DNA from 4 places in the Nocardia sp. BMG51109 genome. Region 3 is predicted to be linked to each of the others. Evidence: riboswitches for the same ligand, from Rfam matches in the RefSeq annotation. Region 3 holds a riboswitch; each other region holds the start of a gene.
The links. Region 3 has a riboswitch for cobalamin ahead of D892_RS0131080 (iron ABC transporter permease). Riboswitches for the same ligand answer to the same signal wherever they lie in the genome.
Positions count from the first base shown of each region.

Region 1: it holds a riboswitch for cobalamin, as region 3 does, so the genes downstream of both, D892_RS0136435 (ABC transporter substrate-binding protein) here and D892_RS0131080 (iron ABC transporter permease) in region 3, are expected to answer to the same signal.
Region 2: it holds a riboswitch for cobalamin, as region 3 does, so the genes downstream of both, D892_RS0108915 (CbtB-domain containing protein) here and D892_RS0131080 (iron ABC transporter permease) in region 3, are expected to answer to the same signal.
Region 4: it holds a riboswitch for cobalamin, as region 3 does, so the genes downstream of both, metE (5-methyltetrahydropteroyltriglutamate--homocysteine S-methyltransferase) here and D892_RS0131080 (iron ABC transporter permease) in region 3, are expected to answer to the same signal.

Region 1 covers NZ_JAFQ01000004.1:7,741,424-7,745,958, reverse strand. Annotated here, with positions in the region: gene D892_RS0136445 (ABC transporter ATP-binding protein) at 1-144, opposite strand, end outside; gene D892_RS0136440 (iron ABC transporter permease) at 141-1,139, opposite strand; gene D892_RS0136435 (ABC transporter substrate-binding protein) at 1,187-2,212, opposite strand; cobalamin riboswitch at 2,253-2,384, opposite strand; gene D892_RS0136430 (maleylpyruvate isomerase N-terminal domain-containing protein) at 2,549-3,205, shown strand; gene D892_RS0136425 (phosphate/phosphite/phosphonate ABC transporter substrate-binding protein) at 3,395-4,336, shown strand; gene phnC (phosphonate ABC transporter ATP-binding protein) at 4,321-4,535, shown strand, end outside.
Region 2 covers NZ_JAFQ01000004.1:1,680,508-1,685,042, forward strand. Annotated here, with positions in the region: gene D892_RS0108910 (discoidin domain-containing protein) at 1-811, opposite strand, end outside; cobalamin riboswitch at 805-947, shown strand; gene D892_RS0108915 (CbtB-domain containing protein) at 985-1,179, shown strand; gene D892_RS0108920 (CbtA family protein) at 1,170-1,907, shown strand; gene D892_RS0108925 (OsmC family peroxiredoxin) at 2,134-2,577, opposite strand; gene D892_RS0108930 (ABC transporter permease subunit) at 2,815-3,663, opposite strand; gene D892_RS44965 (ABC transporter ATP-binding protein) at 3,660-4,535, opposite strand, start outside.
Region 3 covers NZ_JAFQ01000004.1:6,581,270-6,585,804, reverse strand. Annotated here, with positions in the region: gene D892_RS0131085 (ABC transporter ATP-binding protein) at 1-201, opposite strand, end outside; gene D892_RS0131080 (iron ABC transporter permease) at 201-1,253, opposite strand; cobalamin riboswitch at 1,362-1,574, opposite strand; gene D892_RS0131075 (formylglycine-generating enzyme family protein) at 1,789-2,691, shown strand; gene D892_RS0131070 (arylsulfatase) at 2,739-4,535, shown strand, end outside.
Region 4 covers NZ_JAFQ01000004.1:8,422,637-8,427,171, forward strand. Annotated here, with positions in the region: gene D892_RS0139410 (pyruvate carboxylase) at 1-2,582, opposite strand, end outside; cobalamin riboswitch at 2,801-2,987, shown strand; gene metE (5-methyltetrahydropteroyltriglutamate--homocysteine S-methyltransferase) at 3,206-4,535, shown strand, end outside.

The sequences.
Region 1 (4,535 bases), 1.2 Mb from region 3:
CAGCAGCCGCAGCAGCGAGGACTTGCCGGATCCGTTGGGGCCCAACAGTCCTACGGTCCGGCCGGGCTCCGGGGCGATACTCACCCCGTCGATGACGAGCGTCCCGCCGCGGGTCCACTCCAGGTGGCGCGCCTCCAGCGTCATACGGTGCTCCTCGTCCGCAGGAGCAGCAGCGCGAAGGCGGGCACGCCGATCAGCGCGGTGACGACCCCGACGGGCACCTCCTGCGGCGCGAAGACGGTGCGCGCCAACGCATCCACCCACACCAGGAACACCGCCCCGAGCACGGCCGTCACCGGCAGCAGCCGGCTGTGCCGGGGCCCGGCGAGCAGGCGCGCGGCGTGCGGCAGGACGAGCCCGACGAATCCGATCGCCCCGGCCGCGCTGACCAGGACCGCGGTGATCAGCGCGGTCACGGCCAGGAGCAGCAGCCGGGCGCGGGCCACCGCGATGCCGAGGGTGGCCGCGGTGGCGGCGCCGAAGGTGAACGCGTCGAGGGTCGGCGCCTGCCACAGGCACAGCGCGAACCCGGCGGCGCACACCGCCGCGGCCGCCGCGACATCGGTCCAGTCGGCCCCGGCCAGCGAGCCGAGCATCCAGAACAGCACGCCGCGGGTGCGTTCGGCATCGGCCGAGGACAAGACGACGACCGAGGTCAGCGCGGAGAACAGCTGGGTGATCGCGACACCGGCCAGCACCACCCGGGCGGTGCCGCCACCCGCGGCCGCGGCCAGGCCGAGCACGGCGCCGAAGGACACCAGCGCCCCGGCGAACGCCCCGGTGGACAGCGACACTGTGCCGCCGCCGAGGCCGAGCACCGCGATCGCCACCGCTCCGGTGGAGGCGCCCGAGGAGATGCCCAGCACGAACGGGTCGGCGAGCGGATTGCGCAGCAGCGACTGCATGATCACGCCGCACATCCCCAGACCGGCACCGCACAGCGCGGCCAGCAGGGCGCGCGGAAGGCGCAGTTCCCAGACGATGCCCGCGCGGATCGGCGACACCTCCGCGGCACCGACGCCCAGCCGGTCGAACAGCACCGCGTACACATCACCGACGGACAGCTCGGCCGGGCCGACGGTGACCGTCACCGCGATCGAGAGACCCAGCACGAGCAACCCGCACAGCACCGTCGTCACCGGTCGCAGGGTCGCCCCGTGATCGCGACCGACGGCCGTGCGCGGGCTCACGTTCCGTAACCCCACTGCTCCAGCGCGGCCGACACCTTCTCGACGCCGTCGACGGTGCGGATCGACGGATTCAGATCGGCGCCGCCCACCACGATGTAGCGGCGGTCGCGCACGGCACTCAGACGCGCTGTGACGGGGTCGGATTCGAGAAAGGAGATCTTGCTGTCCAGGCCGTCGCCGGTGATCGTGCGGCGGCTCAGGTCGGCGAGTACCAGGGCGGCCGGATCGCGGTCGAGCACGGTCTCCCAGCTCACCTGCGGCCACTCGTTCGTGGTGTCCTCGAACACGTTTCGGGCGCCGACGGCGTGCGTGATGATGCCCGACGAACCGCAGCAGCCCGCGACGTAGGGGGTATTCGTATCGGCGAACCAGAACGCCAGCGATGCCCGGCTCGCCGCGATCCGGCCGGCGGCCGCCTCGTAGCGGGTGCGCAGCTCGGTCACCAGCCGCTCGCCGCGCTCGCGGACATCGAACACCGCCGCCAGCTCCCGGACTTCCCGGTAGATCGCCTCCATCGTCAGTGGTCGGGTGCGGTTGCCGTCGGCGTTGACGCTGTTGTCGTCCATGCCGTCGCAGTCGGTCGGCGACAGGTAGGTCGGCACGCCCAGCCGCTCGAACCGGTCGCGCTCGGCGACCCCGCCGGGACCGAGGGTGCCGCCGAACGACGCGGAGACGAAATCGGGTTCGGTGTCGAGGACGACCTCGAAGGACGGATTGTTGTCGGCCAGGCGCGGCACCCGGGCGTTGGCCTCGGCGAGATTCGCGCGCACGGGATCGGTCCAGGTCGCGGTGCCGGCCATGCGATCGGCGAGGCCGAGCGACAACAGGATCTCCGCCGAGCCCTGGTTGAGCGCGACCGCGCGCCGCGGCGGCGCGTCGACGGTCACCCGGTGTCCGCAGTTGGTGAGGGTCATCGGGTGGCCGCCCGCGCCGGGCGCCGCCGCCCGGTCGGGACCGGAGGTCGAGCAACCGGTCGTCAGCAGAACGAGAAGTGCGGCGAAAACCGCGGCAGGACAGCGCATCTAGGCGTCGACTCCTTGCATCGGGGCCTGTACGCGAGGCCGGAATCACACTCGACGCGGGGAGCGATCGGACTTCACCCGAGGGTGTCACCGTTGCGCGCCAGTCCCGGATTCGCACCGGGTTCCCTCACCGCGTCACGGTCGCACAGCAACCGCGACGATGGTAACGGACGTTGCGATGTCCGGAACACGCGCATGCCAGGCGGGGACGGCCGTCAGGGTTCGGCGGCGATCGGCGTACCGCGCCCGCGCGCGATGGAATCGGCCGCCGGGCAGGATATCCCGGCGGGCGACGCGGGTGTGCTCGTGTCGGTGCCCGGCAATACGCTTGCCGCTGTGGACGCTTTCTCTCGTTCCTGGGCAGCCCTGCGCACGGCGGTTGCGGACCTTCCCGACGAGGACTTCGCCCGCCCGTCCGGATGTACGGGCTGGCTGGTGCGGGACCTGGTGTGCCACTTGATCATCGACGCGCAGGACGTGCTGATCACGCTCGTGACACCGGCGTACGCCGCGCCGACCCGCGACGAGGTGAGCTACTGGGAGGTCACCGATACGCCGCCGACGGGCGACCACCCGCTCGACGCGCTGACCGTCCGGCTGGCCGCCGCGTACCGGGAGCCGAGCCTGCTGAAATTCCACCTCGACGATGTCGGCTCTGCGGCCGGGCGCGCCGCCGAACTCGCCGATCCGAACCTGTCGGTCGGCACCCGCGACATGATCCTCACGGCGGGCGACTACCTCCGCACCTACGTCCTGGAGTGGACGCTGCACCACCTCGACCTGATCGCGCATCTCCCGCACGCGGCCGAACCACCCGAGGAAGGGCTGGCACGGGCCCGCAGACTACTGGAGAAGATCGCCGGGACGGCGTTCCCGGAGTCGCTGCCGGACAAGGACGCCCTGCTGATCGGCACGGGCCGGCGGGCCCCGACCGATGCGGAGCGGACCGAACTGGGCGACCTGGCGGCGCAACTCCCGTTCATCCTGGGCTGACTGCCGGGCCGCCGAGTATGCCCGGTGTTCGCCCGCGACCTATCAGGCGTCCGGCAAGTAGGCACCGGCAAGTTGTCCGGTCGAGTTACCGGAGAAAACCTGGTTCGTTCGATTGCTGGTAACCCGGGTTTCGTCGCCGTGGCATCGGCGCGCTACAGCCTCGTCGGCAGGACCAGCGAGGAGGACCAGATGGGCTATCAGTGGTGGCGCGGCGTGGCGCTGGCCGGAGCGGCGTTGCTGCTCTCGGCCTGCGGCCAGAGCGCGGTGAACGACGGCGGCGGCGACTCGCGCAATCCCGATGAACTGGTGTTCGCCGCGATTCCGAGCGAGAACGCGTCGAGCGTGCAGGCGAGTTTCCAGAACGTGATCGACCTGCTGCAGAAGGAGACCGGCAAGACCGTCCGGTTCCAGCAGGCCACCAACTACGCGGCCGTGATCGAGGCGCAGCGCAGCGGCAAGGTCGACATCGCGCAGTACGGGCCACTGTCCTACGTGGTCGCGCGCAACACCGGCGTCGAGGCGACGGCGATCGCCGCGCAGGTGCAGGAGAAGGGCCTGCCGCCCGGATACCGCTCCTACGGCGTGGTCGAGACCGGCTCGCCCATCCGGGACCTGGCCGGGTTCAAGGGCAAGAAGATCTGCTTCGTCGACCCGAACTCGACCTCGGGCACCCTCTACCCGCGGGCCGGTCTCGTCGATGCCGGCGTCAACCCCGACACCGACATCACCGCGGTGATGGCGGGCGGGCACGACGCGTCGGCGCTCGGTGTCGCCACGGGGCAGTGCGACGCCGGATTCGCCTACGACACGATGGTCGACAAGCAGCTGATCGAGAAGGGCCAGCTGAAGCCCGGCGACCTGACCACGGTGTGGAAGTCGGAGATCATCGCCGGTTCGCCGGTGGCGGTCAGCGACGACCTGGATCCGGCGCTGAAGGAGAAGGTGGCCACGGTCTTCCAGCAGCAGGCCAACGTCGACTATCTCGAGACGAGCGGGGTCTGCAAGCCCGGCGAGAAGTGTGAGGTCGACGACGCCGGCGACTGGGGCTACGCGAAGGTCGACGACGCATTCTTCGACACCGTCCGACACGTGTGTGACGTCACGAAGGCCGAACAATGCACGACCGCGTAGAGAATGCCGTCGAGTTCGCGGGTGTGACCAAGCGCTTCGGTCACACGGTCGCGCTGGAGGACGTGTCGTTCGACGTCCGGCGGGGCGAGGTGGTCGTGCTGCTCGGCCTGTCCGGATCCGGGAAGTCGACGCTGCTGCGGCACGTCGACGGCCTGCACACCCCGACCGGCGGCCGGGTGCTCGCGCTGGGGACCGACGT
Region 2 (4,535 bases), 4.9 Mb from region 3:
CCCCCGCCCGAGCCGGGCTCCCGGCATCCAGAACCGACGCCACATCTCCGGTCACATTCGTTGTCCTGGTTCGGAATTCGGCCAGGTACGTGGCGGGGTCCGGGTTCGGCACCGCGATCGGGTCGACGCGGCGCGCCCCGGCGAAGTCGATCCGATCGATGACCGTCAGGCGGCCGCTCCAGTGCGGTGTCGCGGTCAGATGCACCGCGGCGGCATGCTGATCGGTGCGATCGGTGAGCACGTCGTACACCAGGTCGGTGGCGCGGCCGTCGCGCGTGGTCCAGGTCAGCTCGGTCCGCACCAGCCCGCAGCGCAGGTACTGCGTCTGCCGGAAATTCGACACCTGAGCGGACGGCGTTGCGGGCGAGAAGGTTTCGTCGCCCACCCCGACCAGCAGAGTCGACCAGTTCGGCAGCGCCGCGGCGGTCGCCAGTCCGTCGGCGACGGCCGGATCACGCGCGTACAAACCGGCCGCGAACGCGCCGTCGTAGCGCGGCGTATACAGCGGCCAGCCGGTCTTCTCCCCGGTCTCCGCGTAGCCCGTACCGGCGGGCGGTATCCGCAGTCCGAGATAGCCGTTGCCGACGAACGGATGCGCGTCGTAGCCCGCGCCGAACGACGTCGCCGCCGGCGCCCATCCGGGCTGCGTCGATGCACTGTCGCCGGGACAGGGAAAGCCCTGCGGTGCGGCGGGCGCCCGCGGCACCACCACCACGATCGCGGCGACCACCACCACCGCCCCGATCGCCGCACCGATGCCGATCGGCAATCGTGAGCGGCGACCGGATGCCGGTCGGGCAGTTGACGCCACGTCACTCAGGGTGTCACAGTTCAGAGGACCAGAGCGACGGTGACGCGGTAACCCGGTGTGATTCCGGGGCGGTCGCGCCACTGTGATCCGGCATCCGCCGGAGAGCCAGACACCGGCACCGTCGTTGCTAGATCGGCTCGCGGGGACGCGACCATCCCCGAAGGAGGACCACCATGGCCGTTGCGCATACCCCGAGCCGCGCAACCGATTCCCTCGCCGCCGTGCTCGTGACGGTGGGCGTCGTCTTGTTGGCACTGCTCACGCTGTACCTGGTCGGCTTCGATCAGGGCGCGGTCTCCCGCAGCGGGATGTACCTGCACGAGCTGATGCACGACGGACGGCACCTGCTGGGCGTGCCGTGCCACTGACCGGATCGTTCACCACCCTGCTGCTCCGCGGCCTGCTGGCCGGACTGATCGCCGGGCTGCTCGCCGGAACGGTCGGATTCGTGATCGGCGAGCCGAAGATCGAATCGGCGATCACCCTCGAGGAGTCGAGCGCCGAATCCGGCCACTCCCACGGCGAATCGGAGGAACCGCTGGTCAGCCGCGGCGGCCAGAGGTTCGGCGAGTTCCTGGCGCTCGGCCTGGGCGGCCTGGCGCTGGGCGCGATCTTCGCCGCCGTCGCCAACGTCGCACGCCGCCACACCGCCCTGCCCGGGCCGAAGCTGGCCGTATCGCTGGGGCTGTGCGGCTGGCTGGCGATCACCGCGGTGCCGTTCTTCAAGTACCCGGCCAACCCACCCGCGGTCGGCGAACCGGACACGATCAACCAGCGCACCTGGCTGTGGCTGGCGGCCGTGCTGCTCGGACTCGCGGCGGTCGGCGCGGCGGTGTACGTCCATCGGCTGCTCTCGGCACAACCCGGCACGCTGCGACTCGTCGCCGCGGTGGCGGTCTTCGTGATCGTGGTGGCGATCGGCTACATCGCGCTGCCCGGGGTGAACGAGGTGAAGGGGGACTTCCCGGCCACGCTGCTGTGGCAGTTCCGGGTGTCGTCACTGGCCGTGTCGGCGACGCTGTGGGCCGTGCTCGGGCTCGCCTTCGCGACCCTCACCGAATTCGCCGGCCGGAAGAAGGCCGAGGTCTCCGCGTAGGCTCGCGCCTTCTCCGGTCGAACTTGCGCGGCTCCGACCTGCTCGCGGACGAGCCTGACGGCAGGAACATCGGACCCGTGGCCGCGCTGGCCGCCACGGGGCGGGGCGAACTCGAGAAGACTCAGGTGGCCGGGCTGTCGGCGCTGCTGCGCACCGCGCATGTGGGTGGCGGCGGTGCTCGTCGCGGTCGCCGCCCTGTACCGCGCCGACGCCCGGTCCTACTCGGTCAGGACTCCAGCGCGGCATCCAGTTCGATGGTGCCGACGCCCGCCAGGGCCTTGCTGATCGGGCAGCCGACCTTGGCGCCCTCGGCCGCGGCCTGGAAACCGGCGGCGTCGAGGCCGTCGACCTTGCCGCGGACGGTCAGCTTGATGGTGCTGATGTGGAAACCGCCCGCCGGATCCGGGCCCAGGGTGACATCGGCGTCGACGGCCAGGCTCTGCACGGTGCCGCCGGCGGTGGCGATCTGCCCCGACAGCGCCATGGCATAACACGACGAATGTGCAGCCGCGATCAGTTCCTCCGGGCTGGTGGTGCCCTCGGCGGTGTCGGCGGTCCGCTTCGGGAACGACACATCGAACTTGCCGACGCCGGAACTCGCCAGTTCGACCTGGCCCGAGCCGTCCTGCAGACCCCCGGTCCAAGCGGTGCGCGCGGTACGTGTTGGCATCACTGTCCTTTCACAGTCGGAAACGCATTGCCGTCCGCTGTCGAACCTACCGGCTCGTGGCGGACTGCCGTACCTCTTCATGGAGTCGGCTAGGAGAAATCGGGGGGACGGTCACTCGTCCGGACGACCGGCGCCGGGCGCGCCACGTACGGCGTGGCCTGTCCCGGCCGACAGCGACCCGGACGGCCGGAGCCGCCGGAGCCACGGGCACCGGCGGCTGCCGAACAGTGTTGCCGCTCAGATCATGTCGCGGCGGCGGACCAGCCACACCGTGCCACCGACGAACGCCACGACATAGGCGGCCAGGACCACGAACGATGCCGGGCGGGACAGAATGTCGAGAACCCCGGGCGTCGCCGCTCCCCCGGCCGTGCGCATCGCACCGGCCAGCGAGCCGGCGGCGGTGCCGGGCAGATGGTCGGTGATGACCCGGACCGGGGAGAAGATCGCTCCCACACCGCGCAGCAGGTTCTCCACCACCAGCACCCAGACCAGGCCCAGACCGACCGCGAGCGCCGGGCCCCGCGCGAGCGCACCGATCAACGCTCCCGCCAGCGTCCACATGCCGAGAATTGCCGTGCCCGTGGCGATACCGATCAGAGACCGGCCGGCCGACGGCAGCGCCATCGACTCGTGCTGCGTACCGGCGATCACGGCGGCCACGCCGGTGTCGATCACGAAGGCCGCGCATACCAGCGCCACCGCCACCGCCGTCAGCGCCAGCACCGCCCCGCCGATCACATTCGTCCGCGAAGGCCCTTGGGTGAGAACGGTTTTCCAGCTCCCCCAGCCGTATCCGCCGCCGACCACCAGCGCACCGAGCACCAGCATCAACGCACCGCCGAACATCGCCATACCCTGAGTGAACACCTCCGGCACCGCGGCCGGGAGCATCAGATGCAGCAGCACGTCGCGCGGCTGACCGTTCGACATCCGGGAGCCTTCGCCCGAGGTGTAGGCCAGATAGTTGAACAGATAGGCGAACGTGAGATTCAACAGGATCCACGTGCCGAGCACGATCCAGAACGCGGGCCACTTCCGCAACCGGGTGAATTCCGCTCTGGCACAAGCCAACAGGTCTTTCATCGTACTTCCTCCGTTTGCGTCATCTCGAAAAAGACCTCCTCCAGCGACTTTTCGTCGGTGCGTAGCTCCAGCAGGTCCGCACCGGCCGCGATCACCGCGCGCGCCACCGCCGGCGCCATTGCCGTGCCGGCATCGACTCTGATGCCGGTGGCGGTCAGCAACGCGGATCGATCGCCCGCCACGCCCCGAACGGCCGGGAAGGCCAGCTCGATCGGTTCTGCTCGCAGGAAAAGCGTTGCGGCACCGCGTAGTTCGCTCACCGTCGCCTCGGTGAGCAGGCGGCCCCGCGAGATGACGCCGACGCGATCGCAGATCTCCTGCACCTCGCCGAGCAGGTGCGACGACAGCACGACGGTGTGCCCGTCGGCGGCGAGCCCGGTGATGAGCTCGCGCATGTCGGCCATGCCGGCCGGGTCGAGCCCGTTCGTGGGTTCGTCGAGGATGAGCAGGTCCGGGCGGCCCAGCAGCGCCGCGGCGACACCGAGCCGCTGCTTCATCCCCAGCGAGTAGGCGCGGAACTTCTCGTCGGCCCGATCCGTCAACCCGACCCGGTGCAGCACGTGTTCCACATCGTCGTGCAGCGCGCGGGTGTCGCGGGTTCGGGTGCCCGCGGGGAGACCGTTGCGGCCGCTCTCGCGGGAAAGAGCACTCGGCGCGTCAGCGGTGCGCACGTCGGCGGGGCCGCCCGAACCGGAACGCCGACGACGGTCGAACGTCCCGCGATAGCGGGCGAGCACCCGCAGATTGTCCCGGCCCGAGAGGTACGGATAGAAGCCGGGCCCTTCGATGAGAACGCCGATGCGCCGCAAGGTATCCGGATCGCCCGGCCGACCACCCAGCACGGTCGCCGTTCCGGAACTGGGTCGGATCAG
Region 3 (4,535 bases):
CGAGATATCCGTCTCGTCGACCAGGACTCGTCCCGTCGTCGGAGACAGTGCGCGGTAGAGGCAGCGCAGCAGGGTGGATTTGCCGCTGCCGTTCGGGCCCACGATGCCGATGAACTGTCCCGGCTCGGCAGCCAGGGTCACCGCGTCGACGACCGTCGCGCCGTCGAACTCGACCGTGACATTCTCGTAGTCGACCCGCATCAGCTGTGCTCCACCAGGGCCCCGCGGCGGCGCATCAGCAGCACGAACACGGGGACCCCCACCGCGGCGGTGATCGCGCCCAGGGGTAGCTCCTGCGGTGGTACGAGGGTCCTCGCCACCAGGTCCGCGGTCACCAGGAACACCGCGCCGAGCAGCGGCGTCACGACGGTGAGCCGCCGGTGGCCGGCGCCCACCAGCAGTCTGGCGATATGTGGAACCACCAGGCCGACAAAGCCGATGGCCCCGCATACCGCGACGAAACATCCCGTCATCGCGGCGGAGACGATGAACAGGAGCAGCCGGAACCGGGAGGCGTTCATCCCGAGTGCGGCGCCGACCTCGTCTCCCATCGACAGTACGTCGAGGTGTCGTGCGCACACGGTGATGACCGTCAGTCCGGTGACGGCCACCGCGGCGATCAGGGGCACCATGTGCCAGGTTGCCCCGGCCAAGCTGCCGAGCAGCCAGAACATCACCGAACGTGCGGCATCTCCGTACGGGGCGAGGAACACCAGCACCGTCGTCGCCGCGGAGAAACCGTAGCCGACGGCGGTACCGGTGAGCACCAGCCGCAGCGGTACCAGCCCGGCGGCCGACCGCGCCATCAGGTACACGAGCAGCGTGGCACCGAGCGCCCCGGCGAAGGCCGCGGTCGAGAGCGCGTAGATACCGAGCGCGCCGAAGACTCCGAAGAGCACGACCGCGGTGGCGCCCACCGATGCCCCCGAGGAGATTCCGAGGACGTAGGGGTCGGCGAGCGCGTTTCGCACCATGGCCTGCACCAACAGGCCGACCCCGCCGAGACCGGCCCCGACGAGCGCCGCCAACAGCACACGGGGCAACCGAGAGTCGACGACGATCCGATAGTCGGCCACATCGTCGGCCGTCACGGTGCCTCCGGTGAGTTCGGCCCACAGGAACCACACGGTGTCGCGCCAGGGGATATGTGCGGCGCCCAGCGTCAGCGCGAGGACGGAGACCACCGCCAGCGCCACGATCAGGACCGGGACCAGCACGGCGACGGACAGCCGCCGCCTATCGACAGTTCTCATCGGACCGGCTCTACCGTGCCGTCCCGATCTCGGGTGCGCGCACGCAGGCGCGCGCCGTACAGCTCATCTCTGGTCAACCGCTCCCTCGGAGTCGACAAGGGACCGCGCCGTCGGCTCGGTCACGCGGGCAGGTCTTCGGGCTCGTGGACGGGACGCCGACCGGCGTCGCCTACTGGCGGTCGCTTCCCGGGCTACCGGCCCAGTGCTGATGACCGCGGTCGTTTCCACATACCGCTGCGGGGCAGCTCCGGATTCCCACCGGATTCCCTCTTGCGAACCGCCCGTCACGGACAGGCGGTAACCAGCGCGCCGTCACAGTAGCAGTCGAGCCGCTCGCGGATACGGGCGTGTCGGTGAGCGTCCCGCGACCCGACCGAGCCCGGCCCGACACGGGAATTTCACCCGGATCGGGTGAGCCACGTCCGCTCGAACATCTCCTAAGCTCGGGTAAGGACATGGTGGGAGCGGGTTGACCTCGGGATTCAGGGGAGGTTCGAGCGTGAGCGGCAGTTCGGTGGTGACGGCGCGCAAGAACATGGTTCGCGTGGCCGGGGGTGATTTCGTGATGGGGTCGGCGGACTTCTTTCCCGAGGAGCGGCCTGTGCGTCCGGCCGCGGTGGAGCCGTTCTGGATCGATACGTTTCCGGTGACGAACGCGGCGTTTCGCCGGTTCGTGCGCGAGACCGGCCATGTGACGGTCGCCGAACGCGACCTCGATCCGACGGATTTTCCCGGCGCCCGCGCCGCCGACCTGGTTCCTGGCGCCCTGGTGTTTCGCCCTACCGGCGGCCCGGTGCCGCTGAACGAATGGCGGCGGTGGTGGGCCTATGTGCCGGGCGCACACTGGCGCCACCCGCACGGTCCGGGCAGTGACCTGAGCGGGCGCGATCACCACCCGGTTACTCAGGTCGCCTACCAGGACGCGGCCGCCTACGCGGCGTGGGCAGGCAAGTCGCTGCCCACCGAGGCGCAGTGGGAGTTCGCCGCACGCGGCGGCCTCGACGAGGCGACGTTCAGTTGGGGTGAGGAATTCGCGCCTCGCGGGCGGCGGATGGCCAACACCTGGATAGGCCGATTTCCCTGGGAGTTCCTGCCGGGGCGAGGTCAAAGCGACCATCCTGGCACCACCAAGGTCGGGACCTACCCGCCCAACGGATTCGGATTGTTCGACATGACGGGCAATGTGTGGGAGTGGACCGCCGACTACTTCGGTACCCACCGGGCCGGCTCGCGGACGGGTTCGTGCTGCGCACCGCACAGCTGCGCGCAGTCGCCGGTGCCGGAGGCGGGTGAGCGGTATGCGCGGCGGGTGATCAAGGGCGGGTCCTATCTGTGCGCGCCGAACTACTGCCTGCGCTATCGACCCGCTGCCCGGCAGGGCCAGTCCGAGGACACCGCCACCTGCCACCTCGGATTTCGTTGTGTCGCGCTCGACTGAGAACGCCTGTCCATCACAGCATTTCACCTAACCGCCGGGAGTCGCTCATGGCCGCGGAGTTCGCCGGGAAGATCGCCCACGACGTTCGGGATTCGGTCCCGGACTGGACCCCGTATGTGGAGCCGGCCGCGCCGAAGGACGCGCCGAATGTCCTGTACATCGTGTGGGACGACATGGGCTTCGGGTCGTGGGATGTGTTCGGCGGCCTGATCGAGATGCCGAACATGCAGCGTATCGCCGACGCCGGGATCACCTTCTCCCAGTTCCACACCACCGCCCTGTGCTCACCGACACGGTCGTGCCTGCTGACCGGGCGCAGTGCCGGAACCAACGCGATGACGGTGGTCGGTGAGTTCGCCGACGGGTTCCCCAACTCCTCGTGCCTGATCCCCCCGGAGAACGGATTCATCTCCGAGGTGCTGCGCGAACACGGCTACAACACCATGGCGATCGGGAAGTGGCATCTGTCGCCGGCCACGGAGATGTCGATGGGTGCGTCGAAGCGGACCTGGCCGTTGCAACGAGGGTTCGATCGCTTCTACGGATTCCTCGGCGGCCTGACCGACCAGTGGTACCCCGACCTCTGGTACGACAACCACCAGATCGATCCGCCGGCGCGCCCCAGCGAGGGCTACCACCTTTCGAGCGACCTCGCCGACCGCGCGATCGAGTTCCTGGCCGACTCCAGCGCCACCGCTCCGGGCAAACCGTGGATGATGTACTTCTGTCCCGGCGCCTGCCATGCGCCACACCATGTGTTTCAAGAGTGGTCCGACCGGTACCGCGGCCGTTTCGACGAAGGCTACGAAAAATACCGCGAGGCGGTCCTGGCCCGGCAGAAACGGCTGGGCCTGGTCCCGGATTCGGTGCAACTGCCCGACATCAATCCCCTCGCCGCCGAGACCAGCGCGGACGGAGCGCCGTGGCCGATCTCCGACATCGTCAGGCCCTGGGGCGAACTGAGCGACGACGAACGACGACTGTTCATCCGCCAAGCCGAGGTCTACGCCGGATTCGCCTCCTACACCGACGCCCAGGTCGGCAGGCTGCTCGACTACCTCGAACACACCGGCCAGCTCGACAACACCCTGATCGTGGCGCTGTCGGACAACGGCTGCTCCGCCGAGGGCGGTCAAGAAGGTTCGGTGAACGAAAACCGCTGGTACAACGGCGTCGCCGAGAACATCCACGACAATCTGACAGTGCTCGACGAGCTCGGCACCGAGACCACTCACCCGCACTTCTCCAACGGGTGGGCGATGGCGTTCAACACCCCGTTCAAGATGTACAAGATCAACGCAGCCTGGGAAGGCGGCACCGCCGACCCGATGATCATGTCCTGGCCGCGCGGCGTGAGCGCCCGCGGCGAAGTCCGCGACCACTATCTGCACGCCGAGGACCTGGTTCCCACCATCTACGAACTCCTCGGCATCACGGCACCCGACACGGTGCGCTCGGTACCGCAAAGCCCCCTCGAGGGGGTCAGCATGGCGCCGGTATTGCACGATCCTGCCGCGTCCTCCCCGAAACGATCCCAGTTCTATTCGATCTTCGGCACGCGCGCGATCTGGCGAGATGGCTGGCACGCCAACGCTGTTCACCCGCCGGCTCCCAGCGGCTGGTCGCATTTCGATCAGGACGAGTGGCGCCTCTACCACCTCGACCGAGACCGCAACCAGCTGCACGACCTCGCCGCAGAGAATCCCGAAATCCTCGCGGAGCTACGACAACTGTGGGAACACGAAGCCGAGAAGTACCACGGATACCCCCTCGACGACCGCACCGCGGCCGACCTGGCCCAACTCGATCAGCCCAGCGTCGCCGGCAAGGCCGGCCGCATGGAA
Region 4 (4,535 bases), 1.8 Mb from region 3:
CCGAGCAGCCGGTCGGCCGCGGCGTATTTCGCCTCGACCTCCTCGAACCGGTCACCGAGCCCGAGCGCGATGGCCTGCTGGCGCAGATTGGACAGCTGCCCGCCGGGGATCTCGTGGTTGTAGACGCGCCCGGTCGGCCCGGGCAGCCCGGACTCGAAGGGGGCGTACCCCTTGCGCAGCGCCTCCCAGTACGGCTCCAGGTCACAGACGTTCGCGAGGTCGAGCCCGCTGTCGTAGTCCGAATTCGCCGCTGCCGCAACGATGGCCGACAGCGCCGGCTGGCTGGTGGTACCGGCCATCGGGGCGCTGGCGCCGTCGACGGCGTCGGCCCCGGCCTGCCACGCGGCCAGATACGTGGCCAGCTGACCGCCCGGTGTGTCGTGGGTGTGCACGTGCACCGGCAGGTCGAAGTTCTCCCGCAGCGCCGTCACCAGCGTGTGCGCGGCCGGTGCGCGCAGCAGCCCGGCCATGTCCTTGATGCCGATGACGTGCGCCCCGGCCGCCACGATCTGCTCGGCCAGCTTGAGGTAGTAGTCGAGGGTGTAGAGGTTCTCGTCCGGGTTCGACAGGTCGCCGGTGTAGCTCATCGCGACTTCCGCGACGGCCGTGCCGGTTTCGCGGACCGCGTCGATGGCCGGGCGCATCTGGTCGACGTTGTTCAGCGCGTCGAAGATCCGGAAGATGTCGATGCCCGTCGCCGTCGCCTCGGAAACGAAAGCGCGCGTGACCTTTTCCGGATACGGCGTGTAGCCGACGGTGTTGCGTCCGCGCAGCAGCATCTGCAGGCAGATGTTCGGGATCGCCTCGCGCAGCGCCGCCAGCCGCTCCCACGGGTCCTCGAACAGGAAGCGCAGCGCCACATCGTAGGTCGCGCCGCCCCAGCACTCGATCGACAGCAGTTCGGGCGTCAACCGGGACACGTGGCCGGCGACCTTCAGCAGGCTGTCGGTGCGCACCCGCGTCGCCAGCAGCGACTGATGCGCATCCCGGAACGTGGTGTCGGTGACCGCGATCGCGCGCTGTTCGCGCAGTGCCCGGGCGAACCCCTCCGGCCCCAGTTGCAACAGCCGCTGGCGCGACCCGGCCGGTGGCGGCACCGTCGTATCGATCGCCGGCAGCTTGTCGTGCGGGTACACCGCCGTCGGGCGCTCGCCGTGCGGCTTGTTGACGGTGATATCGGCCAGATAGGTGAGGATCTTGGTGCCGCGGTCGGCGGAGGCGCGCTGGGTCAGCAGTTCCGGGCGCTCATCGATGAACGAGGTGGTGACCCGCCCGGCCCGGAAGTCCGGATCGTCGAGCACCGCCTGCAGGAACGGGATGTTCGTCGCCACGCCGCGGATCCGGAACTCGGCGACCGCGCGCCGCGCCCGGGCCACCGCCTGGCCGAAATCGCGCCCGCGACAGGTGAGCTTGACCAGCATCGAGTCGAAGTGCGCGCCGACCTCGGCGCCCAGATTCGCGCCGCCGTCGAGCCGGATACCGCCGCCGCCCGGGCTGCGGTAGGCGGTGATGCGGCCGGTGTCGGGCCGGAATCCGTTGGCCGGATCCTCGGTGGTGATCCGGCATTGCAGCGCCGCGCCGCGGATGCCGATCGCGTCCTGGCTCAGGCCGAGATCGGCCATGGTCTCCCCGGCGGCGATCCGCAGCTGCGCGCCCACCAGGTCGACGTCGGTGATCTCCTCGGTCACCGTGTGCTCCACCTGGATTCGCGGGTTCATCTCGATGAACACATGGTGGCCGCGCTCGTCGAGCAGGAATTCCACGGTGCCCGCGCAGCTGTAGCCGATCTGCCGCGCGAACGCCACCGCGTCGGCGCAGATGCGTTCGCGCAGTGCGGGATCCAGGTTCGGCGCCGGCGCCAGCTCGATCACCTTCTGGTGCCGCCGCTGCAGCGAACAGTCCCGCTCGTACAGGTGGATGACCTCGCCGTGCTCGTCGGCGAGGATCTGCACCTCGATGTGGCGGGGGTTGATCACGGCCTGCTCGCAGAACACCGTCGGATCGCCGAAGGCCGATTCGGCCTCCCGCATCGCGGCCTCCACCGACTCGCGCAGCTGCGACCGGTCGGCGACCCGGCGCATGCCGCGCCCGCCGCCGCCCGCGACGGCCTTGACGAAGATCGGGAACCGCATCGGCTCCGCGGCCGCCAGCAGCTCGTCCACGTCGGCCGACGGCGCCGTGGAGTCGAGCACCGGCAGCCCGGCCTCCCGCGCGGCCGCGATCGCCCGCGCCTTGTTACCGGTCAGTTCCAGCACCCCGGCCGAGGGACCGATGAACGTGATGCCCTCGCGCTCGCAGGCCGCGGCCAGGTCCGGGTTCTCCGACAGGAACCCGTAACCGGGGTAGACCGCGTCGGCGCCGGCCGTCTTGGCGGCCTCGAGGATCTCTTCGATGGACAGGTACGTCCGCACCGGGTGACCGGGCACGCCGATCTGATACGACTCGTCGGCCTTCAGCCGGTGCACCGAGTTGCGGTCCTCGTAGGGGAACACCGCGACGGTGCCGATGCCGAGTTCGTAAGCGGCGCGGAAGGCCCGGATGGCGATTTCCCCGCGATTGGCGACCAGCACTTTCGAGAACATTCGATTAAGGTACCTGCCTCGTCGCGCGGTCCGGACGGCGAATGCGCCTTCGCAGCCAACCTCACAACCCGACCGGGCCGATCAGCGAAGAGGCGAAACCCGCCGGTAACCTCGTCGCCCGCCGTCCCGAGGAATATTCACCCGCCCGCGTGACTTATGCTCGGTACTGCAGCTGGTTCGCTGCGCCCGCGAGTTGGAGCCCCGAGCGCCGGGTGGCAGCGTCGAAACCGGTCCCTAGCGGCCGGCCAGAGGGAACCCGGTGGGAATCCGGGACTGTCCCGCAGCGGTGTGCAGGAACGACCGCCGTCATGAGCACTGGGGAAACCTGGGAAGCGACGGCCAGTAGGAAACCCCGACGGGGAGCGCCTGCGAGTCCGAAGACCTGCCAACTGTGCCGGATACGCCGTATCCGGCGGCCACCGCCTCGTGGATCGGGCGACCGGGCACCAGTGCACACACCGGAGAACTCCGGTGCGACCGAACGAGATGTCGCCCAGCGGCGCAGCGCGGACGGACCAACCGTCTGCCGACCGCTCGGGCCGCTACGCAGCTCGCTCGGCAACTCGGGCTCCGTCCGCTCGGTGAGGGCAGTGGCCAGTGGCTTCCAGCACTGGAGAGAGACTGTGACTGTTCACAACCCTTTCACCGCAACGGTTCTCGGCACGGCGCGGATCGGGCCGCGGCGCGAGTTGAAACGCGCGACCGAGGGCTACTGGGCCGGTCGTCTCGGCGCCGACGAGCTGCGCGCCGTCGGCCGTGAGCTGCGCACCCGGCAGCTGACCGAGTTGACCGCGGCCGGACTGGACTCCGTTCCGGTCGGCACCTTTTCCTATTACGACCAGATGCTCGACACCACGGCCATGTTCGGCGCGCTGCCCGCGCGGGTGGCCGGGATCGCCGACCCGCTGGATCGGTACTTCGCGGCGGCCCGCGGCACCGAGAACGTCGAGCCGCTGGAGATGACCAAGTGGTTCGACACCAACTACCACTATCTGGTTCCCGAGATCGGCCCCGGAACCACCTTCACGCTGCATCCGGACAAGCTGCTCGACGAGCTGCACGAGGCGCGTCAGCTCGGTGTCCCGGCGCGGCCGGTGATCATCGGGCCGTTCACCTTCCTGAAGCTGGCGAAGGGCGCGGAGGACACCGACGACACCGGCGGCATCGCGCCGCTGGACCGGCTGAACGATCTGCTCCCGCACTATCGCGACCTGCTGGGCCGGCTGGCGAACGCGGGCGCCGACTGGGTGCAGATCGACGAGCCGGTGCTGGTCACCGACCTGTCCGATGCCGAGCTGGCGCAGGTGCGCCGTGCCTACGCCGAGCTGGCCGGGGCGGGGCGACGCCCGGCGATCCTGGTCGCGACCTACTTCGGCCGTCCGGGGCCCGCGCTGCCCGCGCTGGCGGATATGGGGGTGGAGGGCATCGCCCTGGACTTCGTTTCCGGCACCACCGTGGACGACGTGGCCGCCGTCCCGGCCCTGGCGGACAAGCTGGTCGTGGCGGGCGTCGTCGACGGCCGCAACGTCTGGCGCACCGACCTCGACCACGCGCTGTCGACGCTGGGCACGCTGCTGGGCAGCACCGGTGCGCTGGCGGTGTCGAGTTCGAGTTCGCTGCTGCACGTGCCGTATTCGCTGGAGCCGGAAACGGATCTGGATCCGGCGCTGCGGTCGTGGCTGGCATTCGGCGCGGAGAAGGTCGACGAGGTGCGGGTGCTGAACACCGCGCTGCACAAGGGCACCGGGGCCATCGCCGAGGAGCTGAGCACGGCGCGCGAGGCCGCGGCGAGCCGCGGGTCCGACCCGCGCCTGCGCAACGAGCCGGTCCGGGCGCGGCTGGCCGCGCTGGGCGAGGACGCCACCCACCGCTCCCCCGCCGCGGAACGCCGTGCGCTGCAACGGGAACGGCTGAAGCTGCCACTGCTGCCCACCACCACGATCGGCTCCTACC